2 linked regions of the Thiorhodovibrio winogradskyi genome follow. The main gene of each other region encodes a partner of the protein of the gene in region 2 in a complex. Links are inferred from orthologs where the notes say so. Each region holds a gene or a part of one and is shown on either strand. Other genes may lie near its edges.

What was found. Proteins that work in one complex are often made in the same cells at the same time.
Region 1: the proteins of rne (region 2) and eno are in contact, whole or in part, in a solved structure (PDB 2FYM), measured with the Escherichia coli proteins. The link is inferred for Thiorhodovibrio winogradskyi from one-to-one orthologs.

Annotation. Positions count from the first base shown.
Region 1 is NZ_CP121472.1:1,326,755-1,330,407, forward strand. Bases 1-2,967 are described here. They hold eno (phosphopyruvate hydratase), read left to right. Parts: upstream 1-828; coding sequence 829-2,106; downstream 2,107-2,967. Other genes in these bases: kdsA (3-deoxy-8-phosphooctulonate synthase), read left to right, coding at 1-664; ftsB (cell division protein FtsB), read left to right, coding at 2,137-2,478; ispD (2-C-methyl-D-erythritol 4-phosphate cytidylyltransferase), read left to right, coding at 2,478-2,967. Outside these bases: more of ispD, read left to right, coding at 2,968-3,275; ispF (2-C-methyl-D-erythritol 2,4-cyclodiphosphate synthase), read left to right, coding at 3,320-3,653. UniProt on the Escherichia coli protein: Catalyzes the reversible conversion of 2-phosphoglycerate (2-PG) into phosphoenolpyruvate (PEP). It is essential for the degradation of carbohydrates via glycolysis.
Region 2 is NZ_CP121472.1:2,012,343-2,020,760, forward strand. The notes cover bases 2,550-6,075. They hold rne (ribonuclease E), read right to left. Parts: upstream 5,726-6,075; coding sequence 2,750-5,725; downstream 2,550-2,749. Other genes in these bases: Thiowin_RS09000 (sulfotransferase), read right to left, coding at 2,550-2,736. In the rest of the region: Thiowin_RS08990 (polysaccharide deacetylase family protein), read right to left, coding at 1-228; Thiowin_RS08995 (glycosyltransferase), read right to left, coding at 368-1,540; more of Thiowin_RS09000, read right to left, coding at 1,534-2,549; Thiowin_RS09010 (RluA family pseudouridine synthase), read left to right, coding at 6,417-7,403; Thiowin_RS09015 (HAD-IA family hydrolase), read left to right, coding at 7,516-8,169; Thiowin_RS09020 (S49 family peptidase), read left to right, coding at 8,205-8,418. UniProt on the Escherichia coli protein: Endoribonuclease that plays a central role in RNA processing and decay. Required for the maturation of 5S and 16S rRNAs and the majority of tRNAs. Also involved in the degradation of most mRNAs.

The DNA of each region.
Region 1 (3,653 bases), 690 kb from region 2 along the record:
CGGGCTGGGCTTGGAAACCGGCCTGCGCATTCTTGAGCGGGTGCGCACCGAGGTGCGGGTGCCGGTGCTGACCGATGTGCATGAGGATACTCCCCTGGGCGAGGTCGCCGCTGTGGTGGATGTGCTGCAAACCCCGGCTTTTTTGTGTCGCCAGACCAATTTCATTCAGAGCGTGGCGGCCCAGGGTAAACCGATGAATATTAAGAAAGGCCAGTTCCTGGCGCCCTGGGATATGGCGCAGGTGGTGCGCAAGGCGCGCGATGCCGGCAATGACCAGATTTTGGTGTGTGAGCGTGGCGTGAGCTTTGGCTATAACAATCTGGTATCGGACATGCGCGCGCTGGCGGTGATGCGAGAGAGCGGCGCTCCGGTGGTGTTCGACGCGACCCACTCGGTGCAGTTGCCCGGTGGGCAGGGGCATGCCTCGGGTGGCCAGCGGGAGTTTGTGCCCGTGCTGGCGCGCGCCGCGGTCGCGGCCGGTGTGGCGGGCTTGTTCATGGAGACGCACCCCAACCCGGAGCAGGCCAAGAGCGACGGGCCCAATGCCTGGCCGCTGGGCAAGATGCGCCAACTGCTGGAGACCCTGGTGGGCATCGATCGGCTGGTCAAGGGAGGTGAGCTGGCTGAAACATCTTTGCTGGTAGCTGCCGCGGCTCGTTCATGAATGCAAGTGCGATTAGCTTATATCCATCACGCCGGATGCGGCGCTTAGCCTGTAGCTTGCATCAATGCGCCGCTCGCCTTGACCTCGGTTAATCGCTGTAAGACAACTTGGCGCTCGACCCCGTTTTTTGATTCCTTATCATTTAATCTTATGGAGTATTCATCATGTCTGAAATCGTCGAAGTCCGCGCTCGGGAGATTCTCGACTCGCGCGGCAATCCCACGGTCGAAGCGGACGTCATCACCGCCGATGGCGCCATTGGGCGCGCTGCCGTGCCTTCGGGTGCCTCGACCGGCTCGCGCGAGGCGCTGGAACTGCGCGATGGCGACAAAGCCCGCTATGGCGGAAAAGGGGTGCTGACGGCCTGCGCCAACATTGGTGGGGAGATTCGCGAGGCGGTGCTCGGCATGGAGGTGTCGGACCAGGCCGCCATTGATGAGCGCATGATCACCTTGGATGGCACCGATACCAAAGGCCGCCTTGGCGCCAATGCCATTTTGGGCGTGTCCATGGCCGCCGCCCATGCCGCCGCCCAGGAGAAAGCCCTGCCGCTGTATCAATATCTTGGTCATGGCAATTACCAATTGCCGGTACCCATGATGAACATCATCAACGGCGGCCAGCATGCCGATAATAGTGTCGATTTTCAGGAGTTCATGATTCTGCCGGTGGGCGCAGCGAGCATTCGCGAGGCGGTGCGCTATGGCGCCGAGGTGTTTCATGCCCTCAAGTCTGTTCTCAAGGGTCGCGGACTGGCGACCTCGGTCGGCGATGAAGGCGGTTTCGCCCCCGACCTGCCCTCGAACGAAGCGGCCATCGAGGTGATTCTGGAAGCCATCGGCAAGGCCGGTTTCAAAGCGGGGCAGGATATTTATCTTGGCATGGATGTGGCCGCGTCGGAATTCTATGAAAACGGCCGCTACAACCTCACGGGCGAGGGGCGCACGCTCGATGCCGCCGGCATGACCGATCTGTTGCTCGAGTGGTGCGCCAAGTATCCCATCATCAGCATCGAGGATGGCCTGGCCGAGGGTGACTGGGACGGCTGGAAGGATCATACCGAGCGCCTGGGTAACAAGGTGCAACTGGTGGGTGATGATCTCTATGTCACTAACACAAAAATTCTGCGGGAAGGCATCGACAAGGGCATCGCCAATTCCATTCTGATCAAGGTCAACCAGATCGGCACCCTGACCGAGACGCTCGCCGCGATCAAAATGGCGCATGACGCCGGCTATACCGCCGTGGTCTCCCACCGTTCGGGCGAAACCGAGGACACCACCATTGCCGATCTCGTCGTTGCCGCCGCCACCGGGCAAATCAAGACCGGCTCGCTGTCGCGTTCCGATCGTGTCGCCAAGTACAACCAGCTGATGCGCATTGAGGATCAGCTTGGCGAGGGAGCCGTCTATGCCGGACGCTCGGCCTTCCGCCATCTGTAATCCGACGCGAGTCGGACGCAGGCGCGCCCCATGACCGCCATGCGCTGGTTGGTGCTGGTTTTGCTCGCCTTGCTCGGGCTGCTGCAATACCGCTTGTGGGTAGGGGAGGGCAGCCTGGCGCAACTGCATACCCTTAAGGTGCAGACCGGCGAGCAGCAACTGGAGCTTGACCGTCTGCGTGCGCGCAATCAGGCATTGATCGCCGAAGTGGACAGCCTGAAAACCGGTTTGGCCGCCATTGAAGAGCGTGCCCGCTTCGATCTGGGCATGATCCAGGACGGTGAGTTGTTTTTGCAGGTGATCGAGAAATCAGCGACTGAGCGCGCCGGCGCCCATTCCCAGTCGGTCCCCGAACTGAACAGGGAGCCCTGATGGCGTCCGTGGTTCAAACCGCTGGAAAGCAGGCCGATGCAGCCGCCAAGGCTTGGGCGCTCATCCCGGCGGCCGGCGTTGGCCGGCGCTTTGGCGCCACCCGGCCCAAGCAGTATCTGGAGCTGGACGGGCGCCGGGTGATCGACCATGCGCTTGAGCGTTTTCTGCGGCACCCCGGTATTCATGGTTGTGTGGTGGTGCTGCACCCGGATGATCCCTACTGGCCGGAAGGTCCCCACGCCCATCATCCCGATGTGCTGCGCGCCGATGGCGGCGCGGAGCGCTGTCACTCGGTGCGCAATGGGCTGGACGCCTTGGCGGCCGTGGCCGATGAGCGGGACTGGGTGCTGGTGCATGATGCCGCCCGACCCTGCCTGAGGCGCGAGGACCTGGATCATTTGTTGGCGGCGCTGGTGAGCGAACCCGTGGGTGCGCTGCTCGCGGTGCCAGTGCACGACACCGTCAAGCGCGCGACCATCCAGGCCGTCGATGATGCCGCCGTGACCGGTGCTGGGGTGACCGCGGGCACGTCCGCCAATGCGCTGGTCGTCGCCGAGACAGTGCCACGAGCCGACCTGTGGCGCGCCTTCACGCCCCAGGCATTCAGGCTCGGGCAGCTGAGACAGGCGCTGGATTTTGCCCTTGCGCAGCATCACCTGGTGACTGACGATGCCAGCGCCATGGAACTCCTCGGACTGCGCCCGCGCCTGGTGGAAGGCCATGGTGACAATATCAAAATCACGCGCCCCGAGGACCTGGACCTGGCGCGCTTTTATCTTTCGCAACAGTCTCATTAGGCCCAACAGGCTGAACAAGACAAACAGGCACAACAGGAGTCGGCATGCTCATCGGGCAGGGAATTGACGTGCATCGCTTCGCATCGGGGCGGCGACTGGTGCTGGGCGGGGTCGAGATCGGACACGACTTCGGGCTCGAGGCCCATTCCGATGGTGATGTCGTGATTCATGCCCTGTGCGATGCCCTGCTCGGTGCGGGTGGTTTTGGCGACATCGGGCATCATTTTCCGGACAATGACCCGGCCTTCAAGGATATTGACAGCCGTGTGCTGCTGCGCCGGGTGATGCAAACCCTGGCAGCCCATCAATTGTCACTGGTCAATGCCGACCTAACCATTGTCGCCCAGGCGCCCAAGCTGGCCCCGCATATCGCGGCCA
Region 2 (8,418 bases):
GGAAAGAAACAGGGCATGCAGGCGGTGATAAAGACCGCCGATACGCTCGGCTTGGTGCCGCCAGCCGTGGGCAGCCAGTTCATGACCCTGAGCGGCGATGGCCCGCAATCGGGTCAGGTCAGGCGCGGACCAGTCGCGACCAGGAACCACTAGCAGTGTGACCGGCTGGACCCCCAGGCTGGACAGGGTTGCCAGCGCTCGCTCGACCACCCTCAAGGTTTCCGGCATGACATCATGCATGGAGACTAGGCTTAAGGGTCCCCGTGGCGACGAAGGGAGGGCAGGGCTGGGGCTCATGGTGTCGGGCCCCTGGAAAGGTCAAACCGAGGTTTCATGATCAGGCGCATGGTCTGGCGATCGCGGAAGATCAAACAGGTGTTTTGGGTTTAGGGAGTTTGTCGATCCCGGTCAGACGGCCGTCGCGCAGAATCTCAAGCCAATGGTTGAGATTATCAGCATTGATGTCGGTCGCGGCGGTGCGGGCGATCTCGGCTTTGTGGCTGCGTTGTGCCGGGTCCATCTCGGCGATCTGCCCAAGGACATCGGCCAGGGTCTGCTGTGGTTCGATCTGAAACAGGCCGCGGTTGAGCTGATCCCAGCTCAGAATGCCGCAATGCGATGAGACCACGACCAGCCGCGCCCTGGCCATGGCTTCCAATGCAATAGTGCCAAAGGACTCTACCGTGGATGGAAGAACCAGGGCGTCGACGCTGTCGATCAGTGACAGCATCCTCTGGCGATGGATCCAGCCGAGCAGCTTGATATTCTCAAGCCGCCGTGCCTCGCTCTCCAGCCAGGGACGTATGGGACCCTCGCCAGCCACTAGAAATTGCATCCGCGGCAGCGCCGCGGCGGCCTGGACGACTGCTTCGAGGTTTTTCTCTGGTGCCAGGCGCCCGGCGAAGAGAACCCGCTCGAGGCTACCGTGCAAGGCTTTGGGTGGCTGCTCGATAAAACGTCTGGGAATGGACGTGCCCATGAGCCCGACATGCTCGGCACCGATGCGCCGGGCAATCTCGACCATCTCTTGGGAATTGGCCAGTACCAACTGGCTGTCGCGAAATAGCTTGCGGTTGCAAGTGTTGAGATACCACTGCGCGGCGGGCGCGCGCGCGGACCAGTCCTGATTCATGGCCGCGAGGCGCTCGAAGTGGGTATGGAAGCCAACAATGATGCGTGCCTTGTGCCTCTTGGCAAAGAGCAGCCCGAGCATGCCGTAAGGGCCGGGCGTGGGGATGACAATGGCATCGGGGTTGCTGCGCTTGAGCCGCCGGTGAATCATCAGCGGCGAGGGCAGCATGAACTTCTGGGTGCGGTCACCCGGCAGGGGAACCGCGAAGCCGCCATACCAACGTCCGTTGCGATAGCGCGGGGAGATGATCCGCACCAACACCCCGGCGCCGCGCAGGTGCTCGGCCAGGTCACGATAATAGGCGCCGACGCCATTGCGCTCGGGGGCGGCGTCCGAGAGGATGGCCACGCGCAGGGGTTGCGCGGCTGATGATGGCAGGGGACCGGATGCGCTGTCGGATTTCAGCATGGGACTGCGTCTGTTGCTGGCGGCGGGAGAACAGCGGCCAAATGAGGGTTGGCACGGACATCGGCAAAGGCGCGGGCAAGCTCGGCCGCATCCAGCCCAAAGTGGGCGAGTGCATAATTGTGGCCGCTGCGGTAGTGCCGACTGGCCTCTGATTCCTGCGCAAGGATGGCGGCGAAGCCATCCGAGAGCGGGAGTCCCAGCTGCCGGTAGGCGTCGGACAGGGTGCTGTCGAGCGTCTCGCGCAGGGCTTTCATGCTCACCCAGACACAGCGCTCGGGCGGTGTTGATCCCAATTGGGCCGCCAAGTTCAGGTAATAAAACCGCAGTTGCTCGATGAATTGATCCCGCACCCAAGGACTGCGCGCGGGCGTGCCGAAGAATGCCAGACCTGACCCGATGGAGCTGAGTTGCGAGGGCAGGGTGCGCTCGGGTTCGCGCAGACAAATCAAAAAGCGGGCGTCGGTAAAGGTGCGGCTGAGTCCGCCGGCCAGGGGCGCGAAGGCCGCGTTCTTGGACAACAGGCGCTTGTCCGGCCCGTGAACGTAGAGATGCTTCTGCAAGCAACGGCGGTAATAGGCGAGTATCGCCTGCTGTTCGTCGACTGGAATGCGGCGGTCAAATTGACCCATGTCCCACAGACGCTCATGGAAGGGGAAGGGCAGGACCAGGATAAAGCAGGAGAGAATCGGTAGCAGGGCGAAATAATCTTCCTCTGGTGCATTGAGTGTCATGGGGTGAACATCGTCCATGGCGGCGAAGCCATGTTGTTCCAGCCACCCCAGCGCGCGGGCCAGATAACCGCCCAGGGAGCGGTCGAGTCGCGCCAGCCCAAGCCAGAACTTGCGTGCGCTCACGGAGAGCGCGAACAGGCTTTCCCAGGTGCTGAAGGTAGTGAATTGCGCATCCCGCGCCAGAACTCGATGCAGATTGGTGGTGCCGCTGCGCGGTACGCCCAGCACGAACAGAGGTTCGCGGATGGGTATCTTGCGGTAGCCGCGAAAGAAGATCTCATCGAGCAGAAAGCCTAGCCAGTGAATAGCGAGTACCAGCGCGAGAAAGGGGAGAAACCCGATCATCACCAGGCGGCGGCGCAGTCGCAGCCAGGCCGAGCCCCCGTCGATGGCCGGATGGCGGCCGAAGCTCTGGATAGCCAGGCTGGCGAAGCGCTTCGCTGTGAGAAAAAAGAGCTTTAACATCGAATGAAGATGTTCAGGGTGTTTCCTTGTCAGGCGGATTGTCAGCGGATGGCCGCTCGGGCTCCTTGGCTGGCGAGCGTTCCTGAGGCAGGGCCTCGGATTGAGGATGCGTCTGTGCTGACGGAGCTGACGGAGCTGACGGAGCTGGTTGCTGAACTGGAGTCTGAGTTGGGAGCAGTTCCGGGCTGCTAACAGCTTCGCCAGCGCGGGGCTCCTGGTGCTCGGATCCGGTTGCCGATGGCTCGGTCGAGGTGCCAGGCCTGGCTGATTGTGCAGGCGAGGACTCGTTGTCCATCGGTGGTCTTGATTCTGACGCGGGCGGCGGAGACTCGGCCTTGGTGAGCGGTGGAGGTTCCGCTCGGGAAGCTTCCATGGGGGGACGTTCCATGGAGGGTGGCTTCGTGGGGAATGGCTCCAGGAATCTGTCTTTCATTGCCGGCTCGGCGGCGAATGGCGCCGGCTGATGAATCGCCGTTGGCTGGGGTTCTGCCTGCACCGGAACCGCTCTGGGGTCTTCTGTTTCCGCCGTACCCTGAGCGCCAGACGCTGCCGCTGCTGTGCCATCCTGCGCGGGTTTGGCGTCGCCGTTCGTGGCCGGCTGAGAACTCGGCTTGCGTCTGTTACGCCCGCCACGGCGCCGGCGGCTGGAGCGCGGCCGCGGCGGCGCATCGCCCTCGCCTGCTTGGCTGTCGCTGTCGGGCGGGACGTTCTGATCGCCATGGGATGATTGATCGGCGGATCTGTCCGCCTCAGCACCCTGGGAGCCAGAATCCGCCGCGGCCATGTCGGGCGCGCGCGGTGCGCCGACGTACCCTTGATCCGGACTCCAGTGGTTGGCTCTGTCCGCCACGCCCGGATTCGCACTGGGATGTTCCTCGGGCGCTGCGCCTGCTTCCGTCTGCCTATTGGTGTTGGCCTCGCTGGAGGCGGATCTTTTGCCGCGGCCGCGGCCGCCGCGGCGACTGGAGCGCGAGCGCTCGGATCTTGGCGCTGACTCGCCGCCCGTCTGTTCGGTGCCTGGTCGGCTGTCAGTGCTGCTGTCGGACGAGCCGTCAGTGACGGCCGCTGGGATGTCAGTGGTTGCGGCAGCCTGTGCTCTGCTGCTTGGGCGATCTTGACGCTGGCCGTTCGGTGCGCGGCGCGGTGAACGGCCACGAGACGCAGCGCTCTCGCTCGCGAGCGCGGGTTCCTCGCGCGGTGCCGCGGATGCGGGCTTGGATGCCGACGCTTGAGATTGCGTGGTCTGGTCGTTACCGGCCGAGAAGAAGGTGACCCAAAGACGCTTGAGCAAATTCTCATTGCGTTCATGGGTGGCGGCGGCCGCGGCGCCCGGGTGGCGCTGTTCGGCTTGCGCCGTCTCGCTGCGATGCGGTGCCGGCATGGAGGGCGCGAGCTGCTTGACGGCGGGCTCGTCGGCGGGACGGCTGGTGGTGGCTAGCGAATGGCTGTCCTCGGCGGTCAGATCCTCGGCGAGTTCGTAGCTGACGGCATCGTCGCTGCCGGATTTGACCACGTCCTGGCTGCGAATGCGCTCAATGCGGTACTCGGGCGTTTCGATGCTCTTGTTGGGAACCAGCAGAATCTCAACCTGGTGGCGGTCTTCGATGGTGAGAACGGCGCGGCGTTTCTCGTTGAGTAGATAGGTCGCGACCGGGATGGGCAGGTGCGCGAGGATACGCGCGGTGCTGTCCTTCATCGCCTCTTCCTCGACGATGCGCAGCACCGAGAGCGCGAGAGATTCGACTCCGCGAATGGTGCCCTGGCCCTTGCAGCGCGGGCAGACAATCTGGCTCGATTCCCCAAGGGATGGTCGCAGACGCTGGCGTGACATCTCCAGCAGGCCAAAGCGCGAGATGCGCGAGGTTTGCACCCGGGCACGGTCTTGCTTGAGGGCGTCGCGCAGGCGGTTTTCAACCTCGCGTTGGTTCTTGGCCGGCGTCATGTCGATAAAATCGATCACGAACAACCCACCCAGGTCGCGCAGGCGCAGTTGCCGGGCGATTTCGTCGGCGGCTTCGAGGTTGGTGTTGAGAGCGGTTTCCTCAATGTCCGCGCCCTTGGTGGCGCGCGCCGAGTTGATGTCGATGGAGGTCAGCGCCTCGCCGTGGTCGATGACCAGCGAGCCGCCCGAGGGCAGGCGGACTTCACGTTGGAAGGCGGATTCAATCTGGCTTTCGATCTGGTAGCGGGTGAAGAGTGGGACTTCGTCCTGATAAAGCCTGAGTTTCTTCAGGTTGTGTGGCATGACCGAGCGCACGAAGGCCTGCGCCTTCTCGTACATTTTGGGATCATCCACCACGATCTCGCCAATGTCCGCGCGTAAATGATCGCGGATGGAGCGAATGATCACATCGCTTTCCTGGTAGATCAGGAAAGGCGCCTTGCGCTCCTCGCTGGAGGCCTTGATGGCGTCCCAAAGCTGGGTCAGGTAGTCGAGATCCCACTGAAGTTCCTCTGCGTTCTTGCCCACGCCAGCGGTGCGCACGATTAGCCCGGTATCCTCGGGGATGTCGAGCAGACTCAGGGCCTCGCGCAGCTCGGTGCGATCCGCGCCCTCAATGCGACGCGACACGCCGCCGGCGCGCGGATTGTTTGGCATCAGCACCAGATAGCGCCCGGCAAGGGAGATAAAGGTGGTCAGGGCCGCGCCCTTGTTGCCCCGTTCTTCCTTGTCGATCTGGACCACCACCTCTTGGCCCTCGCGGATCAATCCGCGAATATTGTTTTTGGTGCCAGGCTTGGCCGGATCGCCCTCGAAATAGCCGCGAGCGATCTCTTTCAGCGGCAGGAAGCCGTGGCGCTCGCTGCCGTAGTCAACGAAGGCTGCCTCCAGGCTGGGTTCTACTCGGGTGATGGTTCCTTTGTAGATATTGGCTTTTTTTTGTTCGCGACCGGGAGACTCGATATCAAGGTTGAACAGTTGTTGACCATCGACGATGGCCACGCGCAACTCTTCGGGCTGAGTTGCGTTGATCAGCATTCTTTTCATTGTTGGTGAAATCTCTTGGACAGCGCGCACTGGCGGCTGTGAACAGACCCCATGATGGGTCTGTTCGTGGCAAGCCAGTACAGGCCCCGGGCGGGAGCGGGGCCTGGCGGCGATGGTGTCCGGGCAAGGTGGCGGCGCGACGGCTTGTGGCCTCGCGCGCGCTCATCACTGATCCGGCCATGCATCGACACTGTTGCGCGCGGCAGGTTGTTATCCTTTGGTCCGCAAGCTCCGCCAGAGCCCGCGGATCAATCCTGGTTGCGCACCCCCGGTGGGGTCGCGCCTGATTGTTCTGCTACCACCCGAGCCTGCTTGGTTCGGGTGTCATTGCGGCGAGTTGGTTAGCACTGCATCTCGGCGACCCGGAGAATGAAACAGATGTTTCACCGCAACGGGATCTTGACCGGTCGTTTTCTCGCGCGCTGTCGGACGAGCCGAGCTTCAGGGGCAACCCTGAAGATAACGAGCATCCGACAGTGGCCTTCAGCCTACAATGGCGGGATGCCAGCTCCAATTCCGACATTAACTGTCAGGTTAGCAGTGCCGCAAACTTTTATCGGCTGGCACAGCGAATGGACCCCAACAGGTCGCAATCCTTCGATAGCGATCAGTCAAGATAGCAGCGAAACACCCATTGAGCAAACAAAAACCCATCCGGAAACCCGTCCAAAAACCTAAGCAACCCCGGCGGATGCCGTCCGTCGAGCCGCCAGTAAGTCCAGTCAACCAGGACGCAGGCGGAGTCCGCTACCTTGAGATCGGGGCGGATCACCAGGGGCAGCGCATCGACAATTTTTTGCTCGCACACCTTAAAGGTGTGCCGCGTAGCCTGATTTATCGCATAGTAAGAAGCGGAGAAGTGCGGGTTAACCGTTGCCGTGTCAAGCCATCAACCCGGCTCGAGGCGGGAGACTCCCTGCGCTTGCCGCCGCTGCGTCTCAACCCGGCGGCGCCCGCGGCGGCGCCAACGGCAGGATTGCAGGCACGCCTGTCGGATGCGGTGCTCTATGAAGATGAGGGCCTGATTCTGATTGATAAACCCGCCGGGCTCGCGGTGCATGGCGGTAGCGGGTTGAGTCTAGGACTGATCGAAGCACTGCGGGCCATGCGGCCGACGCAGTCGCTCGAACTGGTGCATCGGCTTGATCGCGAGACCTCGGGTTGTTTGCTGATTAGTAAAAAAACCGCGACCTTGCGCTGGCTGCATCGGCAATTGCGCGAGGGACAGGTACGCAAAAAGTACCAGGCCTTGCTGGTGGGTGGCTTGCCGCGTGAGCGGGTCGAAGTGCGTGCACCCCTGCGCAAGAACCTGCTGCGCGGTGGCGAACGGGTGGTCCGGGTCGATCATGCCGAGGGCAAGGCGGCGTGGACCGGATTTCTCCGGGTGGAAGCGTTCGCGGGCTGTACTCTGGTGAATGTCAGGCTGGAGACCGGGCGGACGCATCAAATCCGCGTGCATGCGGCCCATCTTGGAGCAGCTGTTGCCGGTGACGATAAATATGGCGATGCCACGGACAATCAGCGCCTGAGCAGTCTGGGCCTGAATCGCTTATTCTTGCATGCCGCCGAACTTGGCTTTCGCCCGCATCCAGAGGCGGACCCCCTGGTGGTGCGCGCTCCGTTGCCTGAGGATTTGCAGCAGGTATTGCAGAGGCTGAGACACCAGGCGGGCGTTTGAACCTTGGAAGTGGAGGGATTGGCCGCTGGTGACCGCCAGGCCATGGATTCACGCAGAAGACCAAAGGACCGCCAATGACTCACTGCATCACCCATAATCGCAAACCCATCACATGCAAGTTGAACTGATCATTTTCGACTGGGACGGCACCCTGATGGATTCGGCCGCGCGCATTGTCAACTGCATGACCGCGGCTTTTGTCGAGCAGGATGTCCAGCCGCCAGCGCCTGAGTTGATGCGTGACCAGATCGGGCTTGGGCTTGAGGAGGCCATGCAGACGCTCTGTCCGCGGGCACGCCCCGAACTCATCAGCCGGCTGATAGAGGCTTATCGCAACCGCTTTCTTGGCGAGGATCCCACCCCAACGCTATTGTTTGATCGCGCCGCCGAGGTGGTGCGCGCGCTCCACCAGCAGGGGCTGCTGCTCGCGGTTGCGACCGGCAAGAGTCGCCGCGGGCTTGATCGGGCGCTGGTGCAGTCCGGGCTCGTGCCCTATTTTCACGCCACCCGCTGCGCTGATGAGACCCTTTCCAAGCCTAATCCGCAAATGCTGTTTGAGTTGCTCGACGAGCTTGGCACCCGCGCCGAGGCGGCCCTGATGGTGGGCGATACCGAATTCGATCTGCTGATGGCGAACAATGCCGGCATGGCGTCGCTCGCCGTCAGCTATGGTGTGCATGACAGCGAGCGGCTGCTCGCCTGTCAGCCGCTCGGCCTGATTCATGCCATTGGCGAATTGCCTGCCTGGCTCGCCGCACGCGCCTGACTTGACTGACCGACCCCAACACCGGAGACACAAAGATGAAGCGCTGGCCCTTTCGCCAACTGCCCTCGAGCCAACTGCCAGACCCCGATGACCCCAACTGGGAGCGTGCGCTGATTAACAGCATGGCGGTTGAGTTTTTGCGCGATCAGCGCCGTGGACGGCGCTGGGGGCTGTTTTTCAAACTCGCGGCCTTGGCCTATGTGGTGGTCTTGCTGGCGGTGGTCTATGCCGGGAATCTGAGTGAGTCGG